DNA from 4 places in the Pelatocladus sp. genome. Region 4 is predicted to be linked to each of the others. Evidence: predicted binding sites of a transcription regulator. Region 4 holds the regulator's gene; each other region holds the start of a gene.
What was found. The regulator NtcA, encoded in region 4, controls nitrogen genes in cyanobacteria. The targets are predictions, from matches to a motif close to TNTGTANNNNNNNNTACANA.

Region 1: the regulator NtcA is predicted to act here: its motif matches at 1,163-1,182, upstream of AC5JMK_RS04860 (DUF3155 domain-containing protein).
Region 2: the regulator NtcA is predicted to act here: its motif matches at 731-750, upstream of AC5JMK_RS15195 (cell division protein SepF).
Region 3: the regulator NtcA is predicted to act here: its motif matches at 1,381-1,400, upstream of gifA (glutamine synthetase inactivation factor IF7A).

What each region holds. Positions count from the first base shown of each region.
Region 1 is NZ_JCACKS010000044.1:12,543-14,740, reverse strand. It holds gene AC5JMK_RS04865 (GAF domain-containing sensor histidine kinase) at 1-845, opposite strand, end outside; gene AC5JMK_RS04860 (DUF3155 domain-containing protein) at 1,211-1,528, shown strand; gene AC5JMK_RS04855 (cofactor assembly of complex C subunit B) at 2,158-2,198, opposite strand, start outside.
Region 2 is NZ_JCACKS010000199.1:25,841-28,038, forward strand. It holds gene AC5JMK_RS15190 (YggS family pyridoxal phosphate-dependent enzyme) at 1-191, shown strand, start outside; gene AC5JMK_RS15195 (cell division protein SepF) at 858-1,457, shown strand; gene proC (pyrroline-5-carboxylate reductase) at 1,541-2,198, shown strand, end outside.
Region 3 is NZ_JCACKS010000210.1:48,515-50,712, reverse strand. It holds gene glnA (type I glutamate--ammonia ligase) at 1-922, shown strand, start outside; gene gifA (glutamine synthetase inactivation factor IF7A) at 1,111-1,311, opposite strand; gene AC5JMK_RS18235 (class I SAM-dependent methyltransferase) at 1,568-2,198, shown strand, end outside.
Region 4 is NZ_JCACKS010000029.1:5,368-7,565, reverse strand. It holds gene fabI (enoyl-ACP reductase FabI) at 1-70, opposite strand, end outside; gene ntcA (global nitrogen regulator NtcA) at 661-1,332, shown strand; gene AC5JMK_RS03095 (DUF3084 family protein) at 1,569-2,198, shown strand, end outside.

The sequences.
Region 1 (2,198 bases), on a different contig from region 4:
TCAGCTATATAGCAATCTGCTTCTTTCTCTCCTGTTCCTGGTAGTAATAAAGCTGGTTTGTGTTCTTTTTCTACAGTTGCTTCTACAAATATTTCTTGTTGTTCTGGTAGTTTCAAAGGCGCTAAATTTTCTACCCCCAAATCAATCACTTCATCAAATTTCTTCAATAATTCTTGTAGGCGATCGCTCTCTCGGACTATACTTTCTGCGACTTCTCGGTTAGCGTCTCCTGGTCGCAATCGTTTTAGAAGCAGCTTGCCAAAAGTTCGCAGTGCTGTCAGAGGATTACGAAATTGATGCAAAAGATTATCTAGTAAATCCTGCTGTTTTTCTTGCAGGATTTGTTGTTGATGCAACTGCATCTCCAACCATGTGCGTCGCTGATCTAAAATGCAGGCTATAGCCAATGTTCTAGCTATACTTTCGATGCGATCGCGTTCCTGTTCATTCCATGTTCGGTCTTCTCTAGCTGTTACTAGTAAGCCCATGACTACATCTTCATAGACCAGAGGTAAAACTATTTTGTCGCCGCTTAATAGATACTCCTCTTGTACGTTTTGTGAAGTTCTATCTTCGGTCTTATCATTTAATGAGGTAGGAAAATCTTTTGCTGCTGTCAATAACTTTTGATTCAGTTTTGGTAATGCTAAAGCATTTGCACGTTGAACTCCAACCGCCGTTTCCGGATAAACCACCAGTGGAATCAATTTCGCTTCATTTGTTGGAGCCTCTACCAATTCTTGTGTTAAATATACAACACTCAAAGACGCTCCTAGCCCTTGGACTAGTAACGCCATTTGCTCTCGACACAGAGCAATAAACTCCGAACTGGCAGACATTAACATTTTTTAGCTCTTGCTCACAATTGGGACAAAAATAAATACGAGGACAAAGTGTGAGTTCTATATTTAACAAAGCCTAACTATATTTTGCAACTAATGTCATTGATCTCCAGGCTGAAAATAGGACTCCTCCTACACCCCTATACCCTTAAACCCCTACACCCACTTTCAAGCTAGAAGCTGAGTCAGTGCCAATCAACAACACGGTTTATAAATACTTACTAAATAATTTATCTACTTTAAAATAAATTATGTTCTTTGTATCAAAACTTTAAAAACAGTTGATTTTTTGAGCTAGAACTTTTATAATTACGACGGATTTTGTAGCTATAACTACAATCTGTAGCTTTGAAGAGGAGGAAAAAAGGTTGGCAAGGAGACGAAAGCGGAAAAGCCGTCGTCGGCAGGAAGGACGGCGTATCTTAGAGCATGTGCCCCAATATAGCATTGAAAGTGGCGAAGAGAAACCTGTGACAGCAGCCAGAAAATTTATTCAAGCTGAAGGGATCTTGCCACCCGCTTTGCTGCTCGTAAAACGCAACGAACATACAACAGATCGATATTTTTGGGCTGAAAAGGGTTTATTTGGTGCTCAGTATGTAGAAGAGAATCATTTCCTATTCCCAAGTCTGAGAACCTTAGAACCTGCTCCGGTTCAAGAGTCGGTAGCATTAGTTAGTCGCTAAAAGATTCAAGGCAATTTGTAGATTGTGATTGTGGCTTTTGACAATTATTAACTGGCAAAATGCTCAAGATATCTAAAAATTTAATTTTTTTTTAATTTTCGGCTAATTTGCCAGTCAACTTTAGTGGTCTGGATAAGATTAATCAAATCCTGTCAAATCTTTAGTATTTGTAGGATCATGTTTGGACTACACAATGATGTATAAAAAGCGGGAATATAGCAACTCTTCCGTAAGCAAGGATTCACATCATACTTAGTGGTCATGCTTAAGAGCTAGTTCTCTACGGGAGTATCCCAATTTTTTTATCCAACCCCTACCCTATTGGGGGACGGCGATGTTCATATCGCCCGTGCCTTACCCACATGTCTAATGCCTACGGTGTACACACATCTCTATGCTGGATCTGAATGCAAAATGTGGTTTTATTCCCCTAAATTCCTCTTTCTTGGAAAGGGGGATTGGGTGTCAAAAGCCTGTGAAGCAATTCTAAAAGACTTATGTGTACACCGTAGATGTCAAAAAATATAGCTTACTCTCCACGAGGATTTAAATCCTCGTGGATAATAATGCTTATGTGCTATTTCCAATAAATGCTGGTGATTTGGAAATCGTAACTGCAACTTGGGTTGTTAGGTAGATTTTAGTTTTAATACCCTTTTTAACTCAATCA
Region 2 (2,198 bases), on a different contig from region 4:
CTGAGCAGGAAATTATGACAGTGTTTAATCGCACACGTGAACTAGCTCAAGAAATCCGCGAACAAAACTGGCCTCATATTCAAATGCTGCATCTTTCGATGGGAATGTCAGGTGATTACAAACTAGCCATACAAGCAGGTGCAACAATAGTGCGCTTGGGAACAATCTTGTTTGGAGAGCGTGGTGCTTGAATTGGGGATCGGGGATTGGGATTGGGGATTCTCCAGAGGAGACGCACTCGCGTTCGGGGATTGAGGATGAATCAGTTAACAGTGAACTCTTATCAAATTAAACTGATCACTGTTAAGTGATTAGTTGTCTCCCTTGTCCTTTCTTCACAATTTTGATGATCTGTTGATTATTCTGTCTTCAAAAAATATTTTATTACATTGTTAAAACTGTAGAGATAGCTTTTAAAATCTACCTCTACGGTTTTTTGCTTTCTCGCTTTCATCTTAATTTGGTAATAAATGAAACATTGAACCTTGTTTTCTTAAATTTTGAGTGAGCAGATGCTAACGCTTGCTTTATTAAGGATTATTGCAAAGAAATTCTCAAAGATGTTGGTGTAGCAAATAACTGAGTATATAGTATAAACAAAAGCAAACACATAAAAACTTTGGGGTTAAAGCAACTTTGCATTCAAAAATAGTTAGGCTATAATCTTGACTCATTATTGCGTGCAAGCTAGATACAAACGTTCTAGGGGGGCGTTCGTTCAAAACTTGGCGCTGTAGTACATGTTACAAACAACTTATAGAATTGCAAAAACGTCCGCTCTGTATAGCGGCACAGGTTGACAACATTAATTGTTGTCAGATCCTTTGAAGGTGATTTGCACCAGGAGCGTAACAATTATGAACAATATTTTCTCTAAACTGAGAGACTTTGTTGGTTTAAATGAGCCAGTAGAATACGAGTATTATGAAGAAGAACCTGAAGCAGAAACCTATCAGAATCTGTATCAGGAGCAAAATCAACAACCTGTACCCCAAGAAGCTACCTCAGCAAATCGACGTTGGCGTGAACCCATGCCTACAATGAATGCAAATCCAGATGTAGCAACTGCTTCTGCAAAAACAATGAGTAATGTTATTGGTATGCCCGGTGCTATTAATGGTATTTCAGAAGTTTTAGTACTAGAACCACGTACTTTTGAAGAAATGCCACAGGCAATTCAAGCCTTACGAGAGCGAAAGTCAGTGGTATTAAACTTGACAATTATGGACCCTGATCAAGCACAACGAGCAGTTGATTTTGTTGCAGGTGGCACTTACGCATTGGATGGACATCAAGAACGTATTGGCGAAAGCATCTTTTTGTTTACACCCAGTTGTGTCCAAGTTAGTACCCAAGGCGGAGTTCTTCACGAAGTACCTCAACCACCAGTGCGTACCCCACGTCCCGCACCTGGCAATCAAACTTGGGGAAGTGAACCCAATCGCATGGTACAGTAAACTAAAATTAGTCAAAAGTCAATAGTCCACAGTCCAGAGTTTTGACTATTGACTCTTGATTATTGACTCTTGACTACTAACTAATGACTCATAAATTTGGATTAATTGGCGGCGGGGTAATGGGAGAAGCTTTATTATCCCGCCTTATTGCTCGCTCGATTTATCATCCATCAGAAGTGATGGTTAGTGAACCACAGCCCACACGCCAAACTTTTTTAGCGCATCAGTACAATGTGGCTGTAACAGGTGATAACCGCTTGGTTTTTAGCCAAACAACAGATGTGATATTTTTAGCTGTTAAGCCACAGGTTTTCAGCGCGATCGCTCAAGAATTAGCGGATGTTCTTAATCAAGGGCATTCACCGCTAGTAGTTTCTATATTGGCGGGTGTAACTTTATCCAATTTAGAAGCAGCTTTTGGGCAATTACCAGTGATTCGAGCAATGCCAAATACGCCAGCAACCGTAGGTGCAGGGATTACTGCTATTACTCCTGGTGCTTATACCCACATCAAACATTTGGAAATAGCACGTAAGCTATTTTCAGCAGTCGGGGAAGTAGTAGAAGTACCCGAATCACAAATGGATGCAGTAACTGGTTTATCAGGTAGTGGACCAGCTTACGTGGCAATAATGGTAGAAGCACTTGCAGATGGAGGAGTCGCCGCAGGTTTACCCAGAGCGATCGCCAATCAACTGGCTTTACAAACAGTGTTGGGAACTGCTCAGTTATTACACGAAA
Region 3 (2,198 bases), on a different contig from region 4:
AGAAGGTCCTAACCTGGGTTACAAACCCCGCTACAAAGAGGGTTATTTCCCAGTACCTCCCACTGACACTTTCCAAGATATTCGTACAGAAATGCTGCTAACAATGGCAGAGTGTGGAGTACCTATTGAAAAGCAGCATCACGAAGTAGCTACAGGTGGTCAGTGCGAACTCGGTTTCCGCTTTGGTAAATTAATTGAAGCTGCCGATTGGCTGATGACTTACAAATACGTCATCAAGAACGTTGCCAAGAAATACGGCAAAACCGTTACTTTCATGCCTAAGCCTGTCTTCCAAGACAACGGTTCCGGTATGCACACTCACCAGTCTATTTGGAAAGACGGTCAGCCTTTGTTTGCAGGCGATAAATACGCTGGCTTGAGTGATATGGCATTACATTATATCGGTGGCATCCTCAAGCACGCACCAGCACTGTTGGCTATTACCAACCCCACCACCAACTCTTACAAGCGCCTAGTACCCGGTTACGAAGCACCAGTTAACTTGGCTTACTCCCAAGGTAATCGTTCTGCTTCGATTCGGATTCCTCTGTCTGGTACTAACCCCAAAGCCAAGCGTTTAGAGTTCCGTTGTCCTGATGCGACTTCTAACCCCTACTTGGCATTTGCTGCCATGCTGTGTGCTGGTTTAGATGGCATCAAAAACAAAATTGATCCTGGTGAACCTCTGGATAAAAATATTTATGAACTCTCTCCAGCAGAACTGGCGAAAGTTCCGTCCACTCCTGGATCTCTAGAATTAGCATTGGAAGCACTAGAGAAAGATCATGCTTTCTTGACCGAACCTGGTGTCTTTACCGAAGACTTTATTGAAACTTGGATTTCTTACAAGCTAGACAATGAAGTTAATCCAATGCGTCTACGTCCTCATCCCTACGAATTTGCTCTTTACTACGATTGTTAATTTCAAAGGGTTAGTGGTTGGTAGTTAGTGGTTAATTATAAATAACTACTAGCGATTCTCCATAAAACCAGACGTATTATTTGAAATCATAAATACAGCCACCCAAACTGGGTGGCTTTTTTTTGGGTTTCTCTACCACTGTAGGGGCGTAGACGCGCTTGGCGCGAGTAAGCATTCGCCCCCACTACTTAACTCATCGCAGCATTACTGCGGTCATAATTCATACGAGCATTGTGGTCTATTTTCCCTTGAGTCGGGTTCCAGTAGTGAGATACTTCTCCAGGAAGACCCAATTCTTCCCCTGCACGTTCTAGCATCGATTGTTGCCGATTTTTGATCAGCTGATAATGACGCATCATTAAAGCACGAGCTTTGTCTTGGGTAGACATACCAGAGTCCTCCCTGTAGTTTTAATTTGATTGATTTGTTTGTCTCCATTAATAAGATAGCAGAATAATTCTGTATCAGAAGTTACGAAATGATACATTTTTATAAAACTTAATATTTTATTGACAAGTACCCTGTCACATTGAAAGGTTTGTAGTCAGCACCAAAGCTCAATAGATCATTCTCAAGATTAATGAATTAATAGTTACAATTATTTAAGTTAAATAAATAAAAATAAAGACAAGCCTAGCCATTCACATGTCCGACACATTAACGAAGCTGACTTATCAAACATTTCAGCAGGGTAAAAACTATTTTGGTTTAGCTCATAAAACATTGAGCGTACGGTTGTTGAATTTAATCTCTCCTTTTGAGCAGCAAACCAAACCCGTCCCGACAGAAGTTTTACTCACATTTCAAAAAAAGCTAGATAATTTACTAGAAAGTGATTGGCAAGATGCAGAGCAGGGCGTGTATCCTACGAGCTTGCTGTTTGATAATCCTTGGCAAGAATTTTTCCAGTACTATCCAGTAATATGCCTAGATTTATTCCAAACGTGGGAGCGGGCCAAACAGAAGAATTATCAAGACTTTCCCGCAAATGTGGAAACTTCTGGTTATCCGAGTTATTACGTACAGAACTTCCATCACCAAACTGATGGCTACTTGAGCGACTTGTCAGCCAATCTCTACGATTTACAGGTGGAAATTCTGTTTGGTGGTACAGCCGACCCAATGCGACGGCGAATTCTCGCACCTCTTAAGAAAGGACTAAAAAGTGTATTTGCTGATTTACCACATCGGCAAATACGCATTTTAGATGTAGCTTGTGGAACGGGTCGGACTTTAAAAATGATTCGCGCAGCTTTCCCGCAAGCATCGCTGTTTG
Region 4 (2,198 bases):
TTCCCCAAGCAATAGAACGGTTATTAGCAATGCCTGTAACAAGGGCATTTTTTCCAGTCAGATCCAGCATAGAAATCATTGATGTGATGTTTCACTAGGAGCATACATGAATCTGAGCTTGGTTTGTCTTCGTTTTATAAATTTGATTTTTGAGCGACTAGTTAAGATGGATGTAAGAGAAGAGACTTCATCTAGCTCTAACTAAAATTAGATACAAACATCTGATTGAAAAGATAGATGGTTAAAATGATTTTTAAGCAGAGTAAAGGTTTTAGAGAAAGGTATTTTTATCTTGAGAGTAACTAAATTTATTAGTGGTTTCTTTTGCACCCACACCATCCTATATTTTCACATCCGTATTTTTTAGAGCTAAAGTGCCAAAATTACTTTTTACCATCAATGTACCATTTAATGTTTTAATAAAGTCTCTATGAAACTTTCTTTTTCTTAAAAAACTTATTGTCTACAATTTTGGAAGTACCTAACAAAAAGTACTAGATCCCTGCACTAGAAATTTTGTATCATGTTGAACAAACATCAATTGAACAAAAAGGTTAAGTATAGGACTGTACACAAAGGTTGACAATGTTTTATTGATTTGTCGAGTGTATTCTTAGGAAATCCATATTCGTTTTTCCGGCGTTGGATAGGGGAAGGGAGATGATCGTGACACAAGATAAAGCCCTAGCAAATGTTTTTCGTCAAATGGCGACTGGAGCGTTTCCGCCAGTGGTGGAATCGTTTGAGCGCAATAAGACGATCTTTTTCCCCGGCGATCCTGCTGAAAGAGTTTATTTTCTTTTAAAAGGTGCAGTTAAACTCTCCAGGGTGTATGAAGCAGGAGAAGAAATAACCGTAGCACTTTTGCGGGAAAACAGCGTATTTGGGGTTTTGTCCCTACTAACGGGAAACAAGTCAGACCGTTTTTATCATGCAGTTGCTTTTACGCCTGTAGAATTGCTCTCAGCACCCATTGAACAGGTGGAACAAGCACTCAAGGAAAATCCAGAATTATCGATGTTGATGCTGCGGGGTTTGTCTTCGCGCATTCTTCAAACAGAGATGATGATTGAAACCCTCGCTCACCGCGATATGGGTTCAAGATTAGTAAGTTTCTTATTAATTCTCTGTCGAGATTTTGGTCTTCCTTGTGCAGATGGAATCACAATTGATCTCAAGCTATCTCATCAAGCGATCGCTGAAGCAATTGGTTCTACTCGCGTGACTGTCACTAGGCTACTAGGCGATTTGCGCGAAAAGAAGATGATTTCCATACACAAGAAAAAAATTACAGTCCACAAACCTGTGACATTAAGTCGGCAATTCACTTAATTGCACTTGGAAAGTGGAGTTAAAAAATTATAGACACTCTTGTAAAAATAGGTAATGGGTAAATGGGTAATGGGTAATGGGTAATGACTGGTAAATTCCCTTGTTTTTCATGTTTAACCCTTCCCCTTTAACCCTTTCCCCTTAACCTAGTAATTTATCAACCTACAATTCGCTACAGAAAATGCCTGAAAGTAGTAGGCTGTATCTGGAAGGATCTCTTCGGTAAATACAAACAGATGGCCACCGGGTACATCCTCATTATTGCAATCTTAATTTTGGGAGGCGTTATTGCCACCGTCGGCGATCGCATTGGGACGCGGGTTGGCAAAAAACGGCTCTCACTTTTCAACCTCAGACCAAAAAATACAGCTGTATTAGTAACCATTTTGACAGGGTTGGGCATTTCTGCATCAACCCTGGGCATTTTATTTTTAGCGGATGATGGCTTGCGTAAAGGAGTTTTTGAGTTACAAGATATTCAAAAAGATCTTAGGCGTAAACGCGTACAACTCGATAATGCAACCCAACAACTTAATACAACCAAGACCGAGCTAGATCAAGCCAGAAAAGAACAAACCAAAGCTCAACAGGATTTGCAAGAAATTAACAAATCTTTACAAGCAGCCAACGCTAAACAACAGCAAACGCAAGCCCAGCTTAACCGTACAATTAATCAACAATCGCGCACTCAAAACAAACTCGAAGGCACTCAAAAACAATTGAGTCAAGTAGCAACTCAATATCAAAAAGCCATAGCTCAGTTGGAAAATGTTTATCAAGAAAGAAACAGACAGCTAGAGGAAATTAAACGACTCAAAGCAGAACGCCAAAAACTTTATGAACAAGCAAAACAGGCGGTTGCTGAA